2 regions of the Rhizobium sp. PP-F2F-G48 genome follow, and region 2 is predicted to be linked to the other one. Evidence: riboswitches for the same ligand, from Rfam matches in the RefSeq annotation. Region 2 holds a riboswitch; the other holds the start of a gene.
What was found. A riboswitch is a leader RNA that binds a small molecule or an ion and turns the genes downstream of it on or off. The one in region 2 is predicted to bind S-adenosylmethionine.

Region 1 (7,047 bases), on a different contig from region 2:
ACGTGCATTTCCGACCTGCATCTCAGGCAAACTCCGCCATATCTGGGGCAACGGGTCGATCATCGGCCCGTCCGCCTCGCATTAAGGGTCACATGGTGCGCTTGCTGGAAATCTCAAGCGGGAAACGCCTGCCGGGATGTCGACTGTCGAACCGGGGGAAACGGCTCCGGCCCGCAAAAGTTCACGAGAACAGGATGGCCGACATCTTGCGGCGCGCCGACAGCGTCGCCGGATCGGCCGGGCCCCACACCTCGAAGAAGGCGACCAGCGCCCGGCGGGCCCCGTCGTCGTCGAAGCTGCGGTCGCGCCGCATGATCGTCAGCAGGTGATCGGCCGCAGCCTGGCGGTCGCCCTCCACATTGCGGATCTTGGCAAGATTCAGCCGGGCGGCGTGATCGTCGGGATCGGCGAGAAGCGCGGCTTCCAGTGCTTTGGGATCGCCGAGCTTGCGCGCTTCGTCGATCTGGTCGAGCCGCTTGAGCAGGGCCGAGACCTTCGGGTCCGCCTTCTGCTCGTCGGAAAGCTCGGACAGGAACTCGCGCGCCTGATCGAGCGCATCCGAGGCGATCATCACCTCGGCAAGCCCGGCGCGGGCGGGCAGATTGTCCGGCTCCACCTGAAGCACCGAGGCGAAGATGCCGCCGGCATTCTGCAGGCCGCCCGCCTCCAGGAGCTGCCGTGCCTCGGCAAGTGCGCCCTCGATTTCGGCCGCCTGGTCGTCGACCATGGGACCCGCGATCTTCTCGATGAAGGCCCGGATCTGGCTTTCGGGAACCGCCCCCATGAAGCCGTCGGCCGGACGTCCATCGATGAAGGCGACCACGGCCGGAATGGACTGGATGCCGAGCTGCCCCGCGATCGAGGGGTGATCGTCGATGTTCATCTTGACGAGCTTCACCCGCCCGCCGGCCTCCGTCACCACCTTCTCGATGATCGGCGTCAGCTGTTTGCACGGGCCGCACCACGGCGCCCAGAAATCGACCAGGACCGGGAGACCGCGCGAGGCCTCCAGCACGTCGCGGGCAAAGGTGGCCGTCGTCGTGTCGGAGATCAGGGCACCGCCACCGCCAGCAGGTGCGCTCGCAGAGGCCGACGACGGCAGGGGCGACGACATCGGCGCCGGAGAGGCGCCTGCCGGCGCGCCGCCATAGGTGGCCGTTGCGCTCATCTGGCTGCCATAGGAACCGGAATAGGGATTGTTGCCGCTCATCGAATGCTCCTTGTGGGGACCATGCGCAGCCCCGATCCTCGTCTTCGCCGGGTGTCGTCCGGCAATCGCCCTCAAAGATCGTATGTCAGGCCGTGACTTTCAAGACAAGCGGCACGTGCCCCGTCGCCTCGGCGAAGCGGATCAGATCCTTCGATGACAGCGATGTCGTCGCGTCGTTGGTCAGGGGATGACAGTTGACGATCTCCTCGCGCATCAGGTCGGCATCCAGCACCAGCGTCACGGCGTGGCGATGGTCATTGATGACGCCGAGCGCCGTCACGGCACCGGGGATGACGCCGAGATACTCCATCAGCTTTTCCGGCTTGCCGAAGGAGACCTTGCTCGCCGCGCCGATCAGCGTGTGCACGGTCTTCAGGTCGACGGTCGCATGCTCCTCGACGGTCAGAAGGAAGTAATTGTCCTTCTTGTCTTTCACGAACAGGTTCTTCGTGTGCCCGCCGGGGATTTCGTCCCGCAGCGACACCGATTCGGCGACGGTGAACACCGGCGCATGCCGCTTCGTCTGGTGAGCGATCCCGAGATCGTCGAGAAAGCGGAAAAGGTCTTCTGCCGTCTTCGGCTGCGTGTCGGTCATGTCCAGCTCCTGTGCCTGCGCCTCACGTGCTTACGAAGCGGCAGACCGCAGCGCAATCGCAGAGGCGACGGATACCATTCCCAAAGCGCGACGCGTGCCATGCGCCGGGGTCGCCAGAGCACCCGGGGCATGCGTCCGGCGAAACGCCCCCGCGAAAAACCGAGCATCATCAATCGCTTGAGAGAAATTCCGGAAATTTTCTTCCCCCATCGTCATTTCCCTGTTGCATTTCCAAATCGGCTGAGCGATATAGCGCCCGTCGCCAACGAAAACGGCGACGCCACGGTCCACCGACTACCCCCGGACCTTGGTTGATGAGCGGGTGTAGCTCAGGGGTAGAGCACAACCTTGCCAAGGTTGGGGTCGAGCGTTCGAATCGCTTCACCCGCTCCATTTTCTTCACAGGTAAACACACTCTACAAAGTTGACGGCTGTCAACTTTTTATTAACGGTTTCGTGCCGTCGATGCCGGCCTGTGAATCCGAGCCTGTGCCGATGCGCTCGAGCCGCAGCCCGGCATGTCCCCATTCCGAGCGATCACCCCCCGCACGATAACCCCCGCACGATCTCCCTAAAGCACGATCGCCCCAAAAGCCGGCTCAGTTCCTGGGACGATCGGCATCATGCCGCTGTCGGCAGGCGCTCGAACTGAGCGCCTGCCGACAGATCATCAGCTCTTCGAGAAGATGTAATCCGTTTCCTGGCGCAGCGTTTCGCCGGGGCGCAGGATGGCGTTCGGAAAGCCGTCATGGTTGACGGCGTCGGGCCAGATCTGGGTTTCCAGACAAAAGCCTGCAAACGGGCCGTAGGTCCGGCCTTCGAGGCCGGGCACGGGCGTGTGCAGCTTGAAGCCGGAATAGAACTGCACGCCGGGCTCCGTCGTGCGGACTTCCAGCGAAACGCCCGAATCGATGCTGCGCGCCAGCACGGCAGAGCGCTTCGGACCCCGGTCGCCCGACAGGCAGAAATTATGGTCGTAGAGCACCTTCTCGCCCTCCGTCTGCCGGCGCATGGAGGTCATCTCGCGCAGATCGAATGCCGTACCCTCGACAGACGCGATCTCGCCCGTCGGGATCTGCTTCTCGTCGGTCGGCAGATAGTGATCGGCGGCGATCATGATGTCGTGGCCGAGCGTATCGGGGCGCCCATCGAGGTTGAAATAGGTATGCTGGCAGAGATTGGCGATCGTCGGCGCGTCGGTCGTCGCCGTGTAGGTGACGCTGAGGCAACCCTGGCCGGAGAGCCGGTAGGTCGCGGCGATCTCGCAGGTTCCCGGATAGCCGGCGCGGCCGGCGGGATCGGTGATCTTCAGCGAAACGGAATCCTCGGTCACGTCGAAGATTGTCCAGAGGCGCTTGGCGATGCCGTCGCTGCCGCCATGAAGATGAGTCACGCCCTTCTCGTTGAGTTCGAGCTGGAAATCCTCGCCGTCGATCGAAAAGCGGCCGTCATCGATGCGGTTGGAGGAGCGGCCGGGCGTCGCCCCGAAATAGGAGGAGTGGGCCGGATAATCCTCGAACGCTTCGAAGCCCAGCACCAGCGGCGGCGCATGCCCCTCCAGCCGCAGGTCCTGGATGACGGCGCCCCAGGAGAGGACATGGGCCGTCAGACCGCCGCCGCGGATCGTCACGCGGTGCACGGGCTCACCCGTCTTCAGATGGCCGAAGATCTCCATTGCAGTGCTGGTCAAATCGCGTTCCTCGCTTTTGTCCGGTCGCAGCACCAGGGGGCGCCGCCGACCGCATTGTCTCCCCGCGTCCTGCGCGGATCGTCACGGACGCGCCCTGTCTGGCGCGCTTGCTACAGCCTCAGCGGCCCTTGCCGATCTCTTTCAGCTCATAGGGCGTCGTCTGGTAGATATCGTTGATCCAGTTGCCGAACAAAAGATGGGCGTGGCTGCGCCAGCGGTTCTGCGGCGGCAGTTCCGGATCGTTGTGGGGAAAATAGTCGTGTGGCATCTTGATCGGCACGCCGGCATTCACGTCGCGGAAATACTCGTCGGCGAGAGACGTCGAATCATATTCCACATGGTTGAACACATAGAGACGGTTGCCCGCCTTCTCATGGACGAAGCAGACGCCCATCTCGTCGGATTCCATCAGGATCTCCAGCCCCGGCACCGTCTCGATATCCGCGCGCCGGACCTCGGTCCAGCGGGACACGGGGATCTGGAAATCGTCGGAGAAGCCGCTGAGATAGACGGAAGACGGGTTGAGATTGTGGTGACGATAGACGCCGAAAGCCTTTTCCCGCAGCGGATGCTTGGGCACGCCATGGAAATGGTAGATCGCCGCCATCGCGCCCCAACAGATGTTGAGCGTCGAGTGGATGTGGGTGTGCGTCCAGTCGAAGACCTGCTGCATCTCCTCCCAGTAGGTGACCTCCTCGAAGGGCAACAGCTCGACCGGCGCGCCGGTGATGATCAACCCGTCGAAATGCCGCTCGCGAACATCCTCGAACGTCTCGTAGAAGGCGAGCAGGTGATCTTCCGACGTATTCTTCGCCTTGTGGCTGCCGAGCCGGATCAGCGTGAACTCGACCTGCAGCGGCGAGGCGCCGACGAGGCGCGCCATCTGCACTTCGGTTTTGATCTTGTTCGGCATGAGGTTGAGAAGCCCGATCTGCAGCGGCCGGATATCCTGACGGATGGCGGCCGTTTCGGTCATCACCCGCACGCCCTCGGAAACGAGGGTTTCGAAAGCGGGCAGCGTATCGGGTATCTTGATGGGCATCGGCTTCACTCGGAGTAACGACACCGGCCGAAATGGAGGGTAGCGGGCGAAACATCGTCCCACGGCCCTTTAGCGACTTGTTTAACGTGGCTGCAAGCCGGCCGGCCAAATCACCACGGCGCAAGTCATAGACCCGATGCGGGTGCGAATCAAGGACGGCCGAGGAGCATGGCCAAGGGGACGACCATGAGGGAACTACCAGCGCCTCCCCCTACCCTTCCAGTTCCTCACGCAGCATTTCCAGCTCCAGCCACTCGCCTTCCATCGTCTCGATCGAGGCGCGCAGCTTTTCGAGCTCCGCGGCGAGCGCGGCAAAGCGCGCCGGGTTCTTGGCAAAGAGCTTCGGGTCGGCCATCTCGGCCTCGCGCTTGGCGATCTCGCCCTGCGCCTTGTCCATCTCCTTCGGCAGGTTTTCGAGCGCGAACTTCTGCTTGAAGGACAGCTTGCCCTTGGCGGTTTTCGCAGCGCCACCAGCACCGGTTCCGGCACCGGAGGTCGAAGCGGCACCGGTCTGGCGGGCCTTCTCCGCTTTCTCGGCGCGTTTGCGCTCGTCGGCCACGCCCTTGCGCTGCACCATCATGTCCGAATAGCCGCCGGCATATTCGATCCAGCGCCCGTCCGGCGCTTCCGGGTCGGCCGGCGCGATGGTGGAGGTGACCGTGCGGTCGAGAAAGTCGCGATCGTGGCTGACGAGGATCACCGTGCCGGCAAAGCTGGCGACGATCTCCTGCAACAGGTCCAGCGTCTCGATGTCGAGGTCGTTCGTCGGCTCGTCGAGAATCAGAAGGTTGGTCGGGCGCGAGAGAATGCGCGCCAGCATCAGCCGCGCCCGCTCGCCGCCGGAGAGATTCTTGATCGGCGTGCGCGCCTGTTCGGGCTGGAACAGAAACTCCTTCATGTAGCCGGTCACATGCCGCTGCTCGCCATTGACCAGCAGCGTCTCGCCGCGCCCATCGGTCAGGTAGTTGGCGAGCGTATCCTCGAGGTTCAGGTCCTCGCGCTTCTGGTCGAGCGTGGCGATCTCGAGATTGGTGCCGAGCTTCACCTTGCCCTCGTCCGGCTTCAGTTGGCCGGTGAGCATCTTCAGGAGCGTCGTCTTGCCGGCGCCGTTCGGGCCGACGAGACCGATGCAATCGCCGCGATGCACCCGGATGGAGAAGGGCGCGACGATGGTGCGCGGGCCATAGGCCTTGGTGATCTTCTCCGCCTCGATCACCAGCTTGCCGGATTCCTGCGCGTCGGACACGCTTGCCTGCACCGCCCCCTGCGGTCCCTTGTGGCCGCGATAGTTGGAGCGCAGATCCTGCAGCGCGCCGAGGCGGCGCATGTTGCGCTTGCGCCGGGCGGTCACGCCATAGCGCAGCCAATGCTCTTCCCGCTCGATCTGCTTACCGAGCTTGTGCTGTTCCAGCTCCTCCTGCTCCAGCACCTGGTCCCGCCAGGCCTCGAAATGGCCGAACCCCCGGTCGAGCCGCCGCGACGTGCCGCGATCGAGCCAGACGGTCGCGGTCGAGACCTTTTCGAGGAAGCGCCGGTCGTGCGAGATGAGGATGAGCGCGCTGCGGGTCTTCTGCAGCTCGCCTTCCAGCCATTCGATGGTCGGCAGGTCGAGATGGTTGGTCGGCTCGTCGAGCATCAGGATATCGGGTTCGGGCGCCAGCACCCGCGCGAGCGCCGCGCGCCGCGCCTCGCCGCCGGAGAGATCGTTCGGGTTCTCCTCGCCGCTCAAGCCCAGATGCGAGAGCAGATAGGTCACCCGGTAGGGATCGTCGCCCGGCCCGAGGCCGGCCTCGGCATAGGCCTGCACCGTCGTATAGGCGCCGAAATCCGGTGCCTGCTCCAGATAGCGCACAGTCGATGACGGGTGCCGGAACACCTCGCCCGATTGCGGCTCGATCAGGCCGGCCGCGATCTTCAGCAGCGTCGACTTGCCGGAGCCGTTGCGGCCGACGAGGCAGATCCGGTCGCCCGGTTCCACCTGCAGCGCTGCCCCGTTGAGCAGCGGCGTGCCGCCGAAGGTGAGAACGATATCGTCGAGTTTCAGAATGGGCGGCGCCATGGTCAGGCTCCTGTCATGTCGAGGGGGCGGGCGAGCAGCATCGCGCGACCGGTGCCGAGCGTCAGCGTCACGGGTCCTTCCGCCACGTTGGAAATGGTGCGCGACGACCCGAAGGGCACCGCGAAACGGGTCAGCGGATAACGCGCGCCCGCAATGGAGAGATCGGTCAGCGCATCGAGACCCAGAACGGAAAACAGACAGCCTTTCGGCAGGTCGATTTCGGTCTCGCCGGGAAGAAGCGGCACCGCCTCCTCCTCGCCCGAGGTCAGGACCACGTCGAGCCCGGTCTCGGCAAGCTGCAGAGCGTGCAGCAGGTGCTGGAAAGCATGGTCGCTCCGCTCGCCGCCGAGCGCACCGGCAAGAAGCAGCCGCCGCGCGCCGCGCATCCGCGCCGCCGCGACGGCGATCTCGCCATCGGTCTCGTTCTTGGCGGGCGGATAGGGCTCGCGCG
Region 2 (7,047 bases):
CCATCGGCGATACGGCCAAGGTTCTCTCACGTTACGTCGATGCCATCATGATCCGCACGACGGATCACAGCCGTCTGCTTGAGCTTGCCGAACACGCGACCGTTCCCGTCATCAACGCTCTGACGGACACGACGCATCCCTGCCAGATCATGGCCGATATCATGACCTTCGAGGAGCACAGCGGCCCGGTGAAGGGCAAGACCATCGCCTGGACAGGGGACGGCAACAACGTGCTGCATTCCTTCATCGAGGGGTCGGCCCGCTTCGGCTACACGATGAAGATGGCCGTACCGCTCGGCTCCGAGCCCGACGACAAGATCCTCAATTGGGCGCGCAACAATGGCGGCAATGTCGTGTTGTCGCACGATGCGGAAAAGACCGTCGCCGGTGCCGATTGCGTGGTGACGGACACCTGGGTGTCCATGAACCAGGAGCACCGCGCCCGCGGCCACAATGTCTTCCAGCCCTATCAGGTCAATTCTGCCCTGATGTCGAAGGCGGACGAGAACGCGCTCTTCATGCACTGCCTGCCGGCACACCGCGGCGAGGAAGTGACCGACGAGGTGATCGACGGTCGTCAATCGGTGGTGTTCGACGAGGCGGAGAACCGCCTTCATGCCCAGAAGTCGATTCTCGCCTGGTGCCTGGGCGCTCTCTGAGCCGCGGCGCTCGGCGCACAAGGCCGAAACCTTGAAAACCGGCATCCGGCCACCGATCTAGGTGCAAAGCGGAATGCCACGGTTTTTTGCTGGCATTTCATATCAATCCAATAGAATGGAGTTGCGGCTTGCGATTCCCGGACCTGTCCGGGGCGCCGTCATCTGCGTTCGGGCTCGCCGCGGCGGGTCTTGCATCAGGAGCATGGACATGGTGGACAAAGGACCAGATCTCGGCGAATTCGGTTATGCGGGCGATGACCGCGTCGTACCCTTCCAGGTGGAAGGTCTCGACGTGCGCGGTCGCGCGGTCCAGTTGGGCCCGATGCTGGACGCGATCCTCGAGCGGCACAACTATCCGCTCCCGGTCGCACGCCTCGTGGCGGAAACGGTGGTGCTGACCGTGCTGCTCGGAACCTCGCTCAAATTCGACGGCAAGCTGATCATCCAGACGAAGAGCGATGGCCCGGTCGATCTCGTGGTCGCCGACTTCTCGACGCCGGATCGCGTGCGGGCCTATGCCCGCTACGACGAAGAGGCCTTGGCGAGCGCCATCGAAAAGGGCGAAACGGATCCGCAGGACCTTCTCGGCGAGGGCGTTCTGGCCTTTACCATCGACCAGGGCGAGTTCACCCAGCGCTATCAGGGAATCGTGCCGCTCGACGGCGCCTCGCTCGAGGAGATCGCCGGCGTCTATTTCCGCCAGTCGGAGCAGATCCCGACCAAGGTGCGCCTCGGCGTTGCCGAGCTTCTGGATCGCGACGAAAACGGCAAGCCGCGTCATCGCTGGCGTGCCGGCGGCATGGTCGCGCAGTTCCTGCCGGAAGCGCCCGACCGGATGCGCCAGCCGGACCTGCATGGCGGCGATGGTGCCGAGACCTTCGATGGCCGCGTGGACGACCTCTGGGACGAGGCCCGCGTCATGGTCGAGACGATCGATGCGGACGAACTGACCGACCCCACGGTCGGCACGGAGCGGCTGCTCTTTCGCCTGTTCCACGAGCGCGGCGTGCGGGTCTATCCGCCGCAGGCGGTCTACGACCAGTGCGCCTGCTCGCGCGAAAAACTCCGCGATGTCCTCGCGAGCTTCAGCCAGGAGGAAATCGACAGCACGGTGGAGGATGGGGTCATCTCGGTGACCTGCGAGTTCTGCTCGACCACCTATACGTTCGAAGCAACCGAGGTCCGTCCGCAGTAAGGGCGTCTTGAAATATCGAAGAGGCTCCCCGGCTGTCGCGGCCGGGGATTAGTTCAGCGTGCGGTTGAGGCCCGGCAGGTCCAGCGAGAACGCGGGAATATCGACCGTGAAGGTCTCGCCTTCGGGCGTCTCCATCGAGTAATGGCCGAACATCACGCCGGAGGGCGTGTCGAGCGGGCAGCCCGAGGAATATTCGAACGTGTCGCCCGGATTGAGAATGGGCTGTTCGCCGATGACGCCCGGGCCATTCACCTCGTCCACCTGTCCGCTTTCGTCGGTGATATGCCAATACCGCGTCATCAGCCGCACGGTCTTCGTGGAGCGGTTTGAAATCAGGATGCGGTAGCCCCACACGTAGCGCCCGTCTTCGGGATCGGACTGATCCTCCAGATAATAAGGCTCTACGGTGACTTCGATGTCCCGTGTCAGCGCGCGATACATGATGCAAACCCTTCCAGTCGGTGTCCTTATTCTAGGGGCAGATGGTTTCCCGAAGAATAACGCCCGCGAAAAGTGTGTTGCAGCGTGGCACGAAGACAAATCGCGCCGATGGGGCGCGATTTGACGTTGTTTCGATCGGTTGGCGAGGTGCCTCAGGCGGTGACGGTTCTCAGTGCCCGCGCGAAATCCTCGATGAGATCGGCGCTGTCCTCGATCCCGGCGGAGAGGCGCACGGTGCCGTCGGAAATGCCGAGTTCGGCGCGGGCCTCTTCGGCCAGATTCTTGTGCGTCGTCGTCGCGGGATGGGTGATCAGGCTCTTGCTGTCGCCGAGATTGTTGGAGATCTTGACGATCTCCAGCGCGTTCTGCAGCGCGAATGCCGCCTTCTTGCCGCCCTTCATCTCGAAACAGACGAGCGTCGATCCGCCCGTCATCTGCTTGGCAATGATATCCGCCTGCGGGTGATCCTTGCGGCCGGGATAGATCACGCGCGCAATCTGGCTCTGATCGGCCAGGAAGTCGGCAACCTTCGCCGCATTCTCGCTCTGCTGGCGCACCCGCAGCGGCAGGGTCTCGATACCCTTCAGCAGCGTCCAGGCGTTGAACGGCGACAGGGCCGGGCCGGTGTGACGGAAATAGTCGTGCAGATGCTCGTCGATCCAGTCCTTGGACGACAGAACGACCCCACCGAGGCAGCGGCCCTGGCCGTCGATATGCTTGGTGGCGGAGTAGACGACGACATGCGCGCCGAGTTCGAGCGGCTTCTGCAGGAGCGGCGTCGCAAAGACGTTGTCCACCACGAGCTTTGCGCCCGCTGCATCGGCAAGCTTCGCCACGGCCGCGATATCGACGACTTCCAGCGTCGGGTTGGTCGGGCTTTCCAGGAAGAAGACCTTGGTGTTCGGGCGGATCGCCTTTTCCCAGTTCTCGATGAAACGGCCATCGACCAGCGTGCATTCGATGCCGTAGGACGGCGCCAGCGTTTCCACGACCCAGCGGCACGAGCCGAAGAGCGCGCGGGCAGCGACGATGTGATCGCCGGCCTTCAGCTGGCAGAGGATGGCGGCGGCGACGGCGGCCATGCCGGAGGCCGTCGCGCGCGCATCCTCGGCGCCTTCCAGCAGGCACATGCGCTTTTCGAACATCTCGTTGGTGGGGCTGCCATAGCGGGCATAGATAAAGCCGTCCGTCTCGCCCTTGAAGCGCGCTTCGGCCGCTTCCGAGCTCTCGTAGACGAAGCCCTGCGTCAGGAAGATTGCCTCTGAGGTTTCGCCGTGATTGGAGCGGGTGGTGCCGCCGTGAACGAGCTGTGTCGCCGGGCGCCAGGTCTTGTTTGCCGTGCTCATCGATTGTCTCCTTCCAGAAACAAAAAAACCGGTCGCGTAAAGCAGACCGGTTCAAGCCCGGTCTTTTTAGCCATTTGTTTAACGTGGCTGCAAGCCGACCGGCCAAATCACCACGGGATAAGTTCCCATACGTCTTCGCCCCGCTTGCGTCAATCGGCCGTTTTTGGTTTTGTCGGCGGCGAAAAAAGGATGAAGGCATGGCGCGCGACACGGGCATTCTGGCGGATAGCGCAATCGCTTCGCTGTTCGACGACGGCCGCCTTCTCAGCGAAGGGCCGCTGGACGAGGACCAGATCCAGCCGGCGAGCCTCGACCTCAGGCTCGGTGCCCGGGCCTTCCGCGTGCGCGCGAGCTTCATGCCCGGCCCGGGACATCTCGTCGCCGACAAGCTCGATCGCCTCAAGCTGCATGTCATCGACCTCAGCGAAGGCGCGGTGCTCGAAACCGGCTGCGTCTACATCGTGCCGCTGATGGAAAGCCTCGACCTGCCGGCCGCCATGTCGGCCTCGGCCAATCCGAAAAGCTCGACCGGCCGGCTCGATATCTTCACCCGTGTCATCACCGACCGCGCGCAGGAGTTCGACAAGATCCCCGCCGGCTATCGTGGTCCGCTCTATCTGGAAATCAGCCCGCGTACCTTCCCGGTCATCGTGCGTCGCGGCTCGCGCCTGTCGCAGATCCGCTTCCGCATCGGCCATGCGCTGCTGACGGAAAGCGAGGTTCTGGACCTTCACCGCACGGACACGCTGGTCGCCAGCGATACGCCGAACGTGTCGGGCGCCGGCATCGCGCTGTCGATCGATCTGAAGGGAACCGGCGCCGATGGCCTGATCGGCTATCGCGGCAAGCATCACACCGCCGTGGTGGATGTCGATCGCAAGAACGCGCACGGGATCTATGATTTCTGGGAGCCGCTCTACAGCCGCGGCGCCGATGAGCTCATTCTCGATCCCGACGAGTTCTACATCCTCGTCTCCCGCGAGGCGGTCCACGTGCCGCCGCTCTTTGCCGCGGAGATGACGCCCTTCGATCCCCTGGTCGGCGAATTCCGCGTCCATTACGCCGGTTTCTTCGATCCCGGCTTCGGCCATGCGCAATCCGGCGGCACCGGCAGCCGTGCCGTGCTGGAGGTGCGAAGCCATGAGGTGCCCTTCATCCTCGAACATGGCCAGATCGTCGGGCGTCTCGTCTACGAGCACATGATGGAGCGACCGAAGGGCCTCTATGGTCTGGGCGTCGGATCGAACTATCAGGCGCAGGGCCTGAAGCTTTCCAAGCATTTTCGCGGCTGAAGCACGGCTTTCGCCGTCCCTGAGCCTTGCAGAAGGATTGACACGCGGCCGCTTCTGTTGGATGTCTGGCGCATCGGCGGGTGTAGCTCAATGGTAGAGCAGCAGCTTCCCAAGCTGAATACGAGGGTTCGATTCCCTTCACCCGCTCCAGCAAATTCAAAGCCTTGAGCAAGGCGGCGTGTCACTCGTGTCACTGCCGTGTCACTGAGCAGTTTTAGGCCGCGATTCGACGCGAGCCAAGGCGACCTTGCGGCTCGCCTCCAGACCGTCGCCACGAGCGTAGCGGCGTGTCATTGTTGTCGTGGTGTGGGTTGCTAGATCGCGTGCTGCATCCAGCGAGCCAGTCGCCTCGATCGTCTCGGAGACCGCACCTGCGCGCGAATCCATTGACCAAACCGTCGAGGAAACGCCGGCCGCGTCGCGCACCCTTTTGAACTTTTCGGTGTAGCGGTTTTCCCAGTACGGCTTTCCGGAATCCTCGTCGATGACGACCGGGCCGATATCGGGAATGCGGTAGGCTTGGAGTGCCTCGGTGACTAGGGGATAGGTGCTGAGATCGCGCGAGACGAGTGCTCCCGTCTTGCTGGTCTTGAGCGAAAGGATCATGTCCTTAGAAATGTCCTTGGCCATCAATCCTGACCAGCGGAAGCTTCCCCCTCCTGGAGCTGGCGCCCACTCGCCGATGACGTCGATGCGTCGCAACGCCGTTTCGAATTTGAGCGCCTCGACAAAGCCGATTGACGGGCACCCCATTTCGATACTCTTCGCTACGATTGCGGCGCACTGCTCGTAAGTCATGGCGACGGTGCGTGGCGCAGGCTGTTCGAACCGCATGTCGGAAAGGATGTCACGCGCCTGTGCGCATCCGATCAGGCGTTCGCCAGCTCCGTACGAGATCACGACGCGCAAGAGCTTGATCGCTCCCGACGCGCGGCGATGGCCCTTTTTCTTCCATCCAGCAAACCACTTTTTGAAGTCGGAGGAGCGGAGGGCATCGATCCGCCGCGCGCCGACGTCAGCGACCAGGATGCGGAGACTAGGCTCGTAGTCCCGTATTCGAGTTGAGTGCTTTACGCTGTGCAGGCTGCTGGTCTTGTCGTGCCGATAGCATGCGACGAGGCTGGCTATGGTGCAGTCGTAGGTGGGAGGCGACCCGAGCTTGAGCAACTCGTCGCGCAGTTGTGCAGTCAGCCGCTGGCATTCGGCGGCTATCTGCTCTTCTGTCAGGCCATCACCAAGCCGGATGGTCGATAGCGCTGCTGGCGCTCCCTTCACGGCTCGCTTTGGCGACCAGTAATGGACGGTCGAGCCGTCCTTATTTGCCCGGCATTTGTAGCCGGGTCTGTCAGTTCTCATCGAAAGCATCCTTTCCGTCAGGGGGGAAGATCCCCTGAAGGGAGAGGGGCGCCATCTTTGCCGAGTCGTCAACGGGAACGAATTTCGCCTCATGCGTCCGCAGATCGAAGATGCATCCGAAGCCTTGGTTCTTCGCGGCCTTAAGGAGCCGCTCAACGTCCGCCTGCCTGAAGCTTGCCCGGCTCATGTTATGTCCCCGCTCAGAGGCCTGGTTTTACGGCAGTCGCAGCATTGCTCGAAGTCGAGAACGCCGTGTTCGCAAGTCGTCGTCATACCGCGGACCCAGCTTTCGCGCTGAGCTGCAAGCATTGCGTCGATTTCTGCCTCCGTCATTTTCTCGATCTGAGCTTTTGCGGCCGCGAGCAGCCTTTCAAGGCGAGGGCTTTCTCGTTTCCTTGGTTGAGGTGCGGGGGCATGCACAAGCTCGTGCAATTCTTCAACAAGACCTTCCCACTGCTGCCACCTCACCAACGTTGGCTCTTCCCACGATTTTTGCGCCGGGTGATGTAACGGCTCGTCAGGAGATTTCGTGCCTGCATGATCGTGGATCAGTCGGCAGATGGCTTCAGTCGGCCACATAACATTCGGTGCGGGTGATGGGGCGGACATGTCGGCTTCGAGCATGCGCTGCCATTGACGGAAGCCGTTCAGCTTTCTGTCGGCCCGCTCCTCATCATATTCTTCGCCAGTAAGCTCGCGCAGCCATTGAACTGCCGCGTCGAGGTCGGCGATCTCATCCGAGAGCGCTTTCCGATTTG

Region 1: linked by a shared signal. The riboswitch ahead of metA (homoserine O-succinyltransferase) and the one ahead of C8J36_RS10695 (O-succinylhomoserine sulfhydrylase) in region 2 are both predicted to bind S-adenosylmethionine.

What each region holds. Positions count from the first base shown of each region.
Region 1 covers NZ_SLVH01000004.1:301,903-308,949, reverse strand. Annotated here, with positions in the region: gene C8J36_RS12660 (LON peptidase substrate-binding domain-containing protein) at 1-21, opposite strand, end outside; gene trxA (thioredoxin) at 182-1,210, opposite strand; gene C8J36_RS12650 (prolyl-tRNA synthetase associated domain-containing protein) at 1,296-1,805, opposite strand; tRNA gene C8J36_RS12645 (tRNA-Gly) at 2,124-2,198, shown strand; gene C8J36_RS12640 (aldose epimerase family protein) at 2,476-3,480, opposite strand; gene metA (homoserine O-succinyltransferase) at 3,614-4,537, opposite strand; SAM riboswitch at 4,587-4,664, opposite strand; gene C8J36_RS12630 (ABC-F family ATP-binding cassette domain-containing protein) at 4,749-6,596, opposite strand; gene C8J36_RS12625 (thiamine diphosphokinase) at 6,599-7,047, opposite strand, start outside.
Region 2 covers NZ_SLVH01000003.1:567,888-574,934, reverse strand. Annotated here, with positions in the region: gene argF (ornithine carbamoyltransferase) at 1-659, shown strand, start outside; gene C8J36_RS10705 (Hsp33 family molecular chaperone) at 868-1,854, shown strand; gene apaG (Co2+/Mg2+ efflux protein ApaG) at 1,903-2,295, opposite strand; gene C8J36_RS10695 (O-succinylhomoserine sulfhydrylase) at 2,448-3,641, opposite strand; SAM riboswitch at 3,687-3,765, opposite strand; gene C8J36_RS10690 (2'-deoxycytidine 5'-triphosphate deaminase) at 3,839-4,933, shown strand; tRNA gene C8J36_RS10685 (tRNA-Gly) at 5,010-5,083, shown strand; gene C8J36_RS10680 (hypothetical protein) at 5,135-6,289, opposite strand; gene C8J36_RS10675 (hypothetical protein) at 6,279-6,476, opposite strand; gene C8J36_RS25325 (hypothetical protein) at 6,473-7,047, opposite strand, start outside.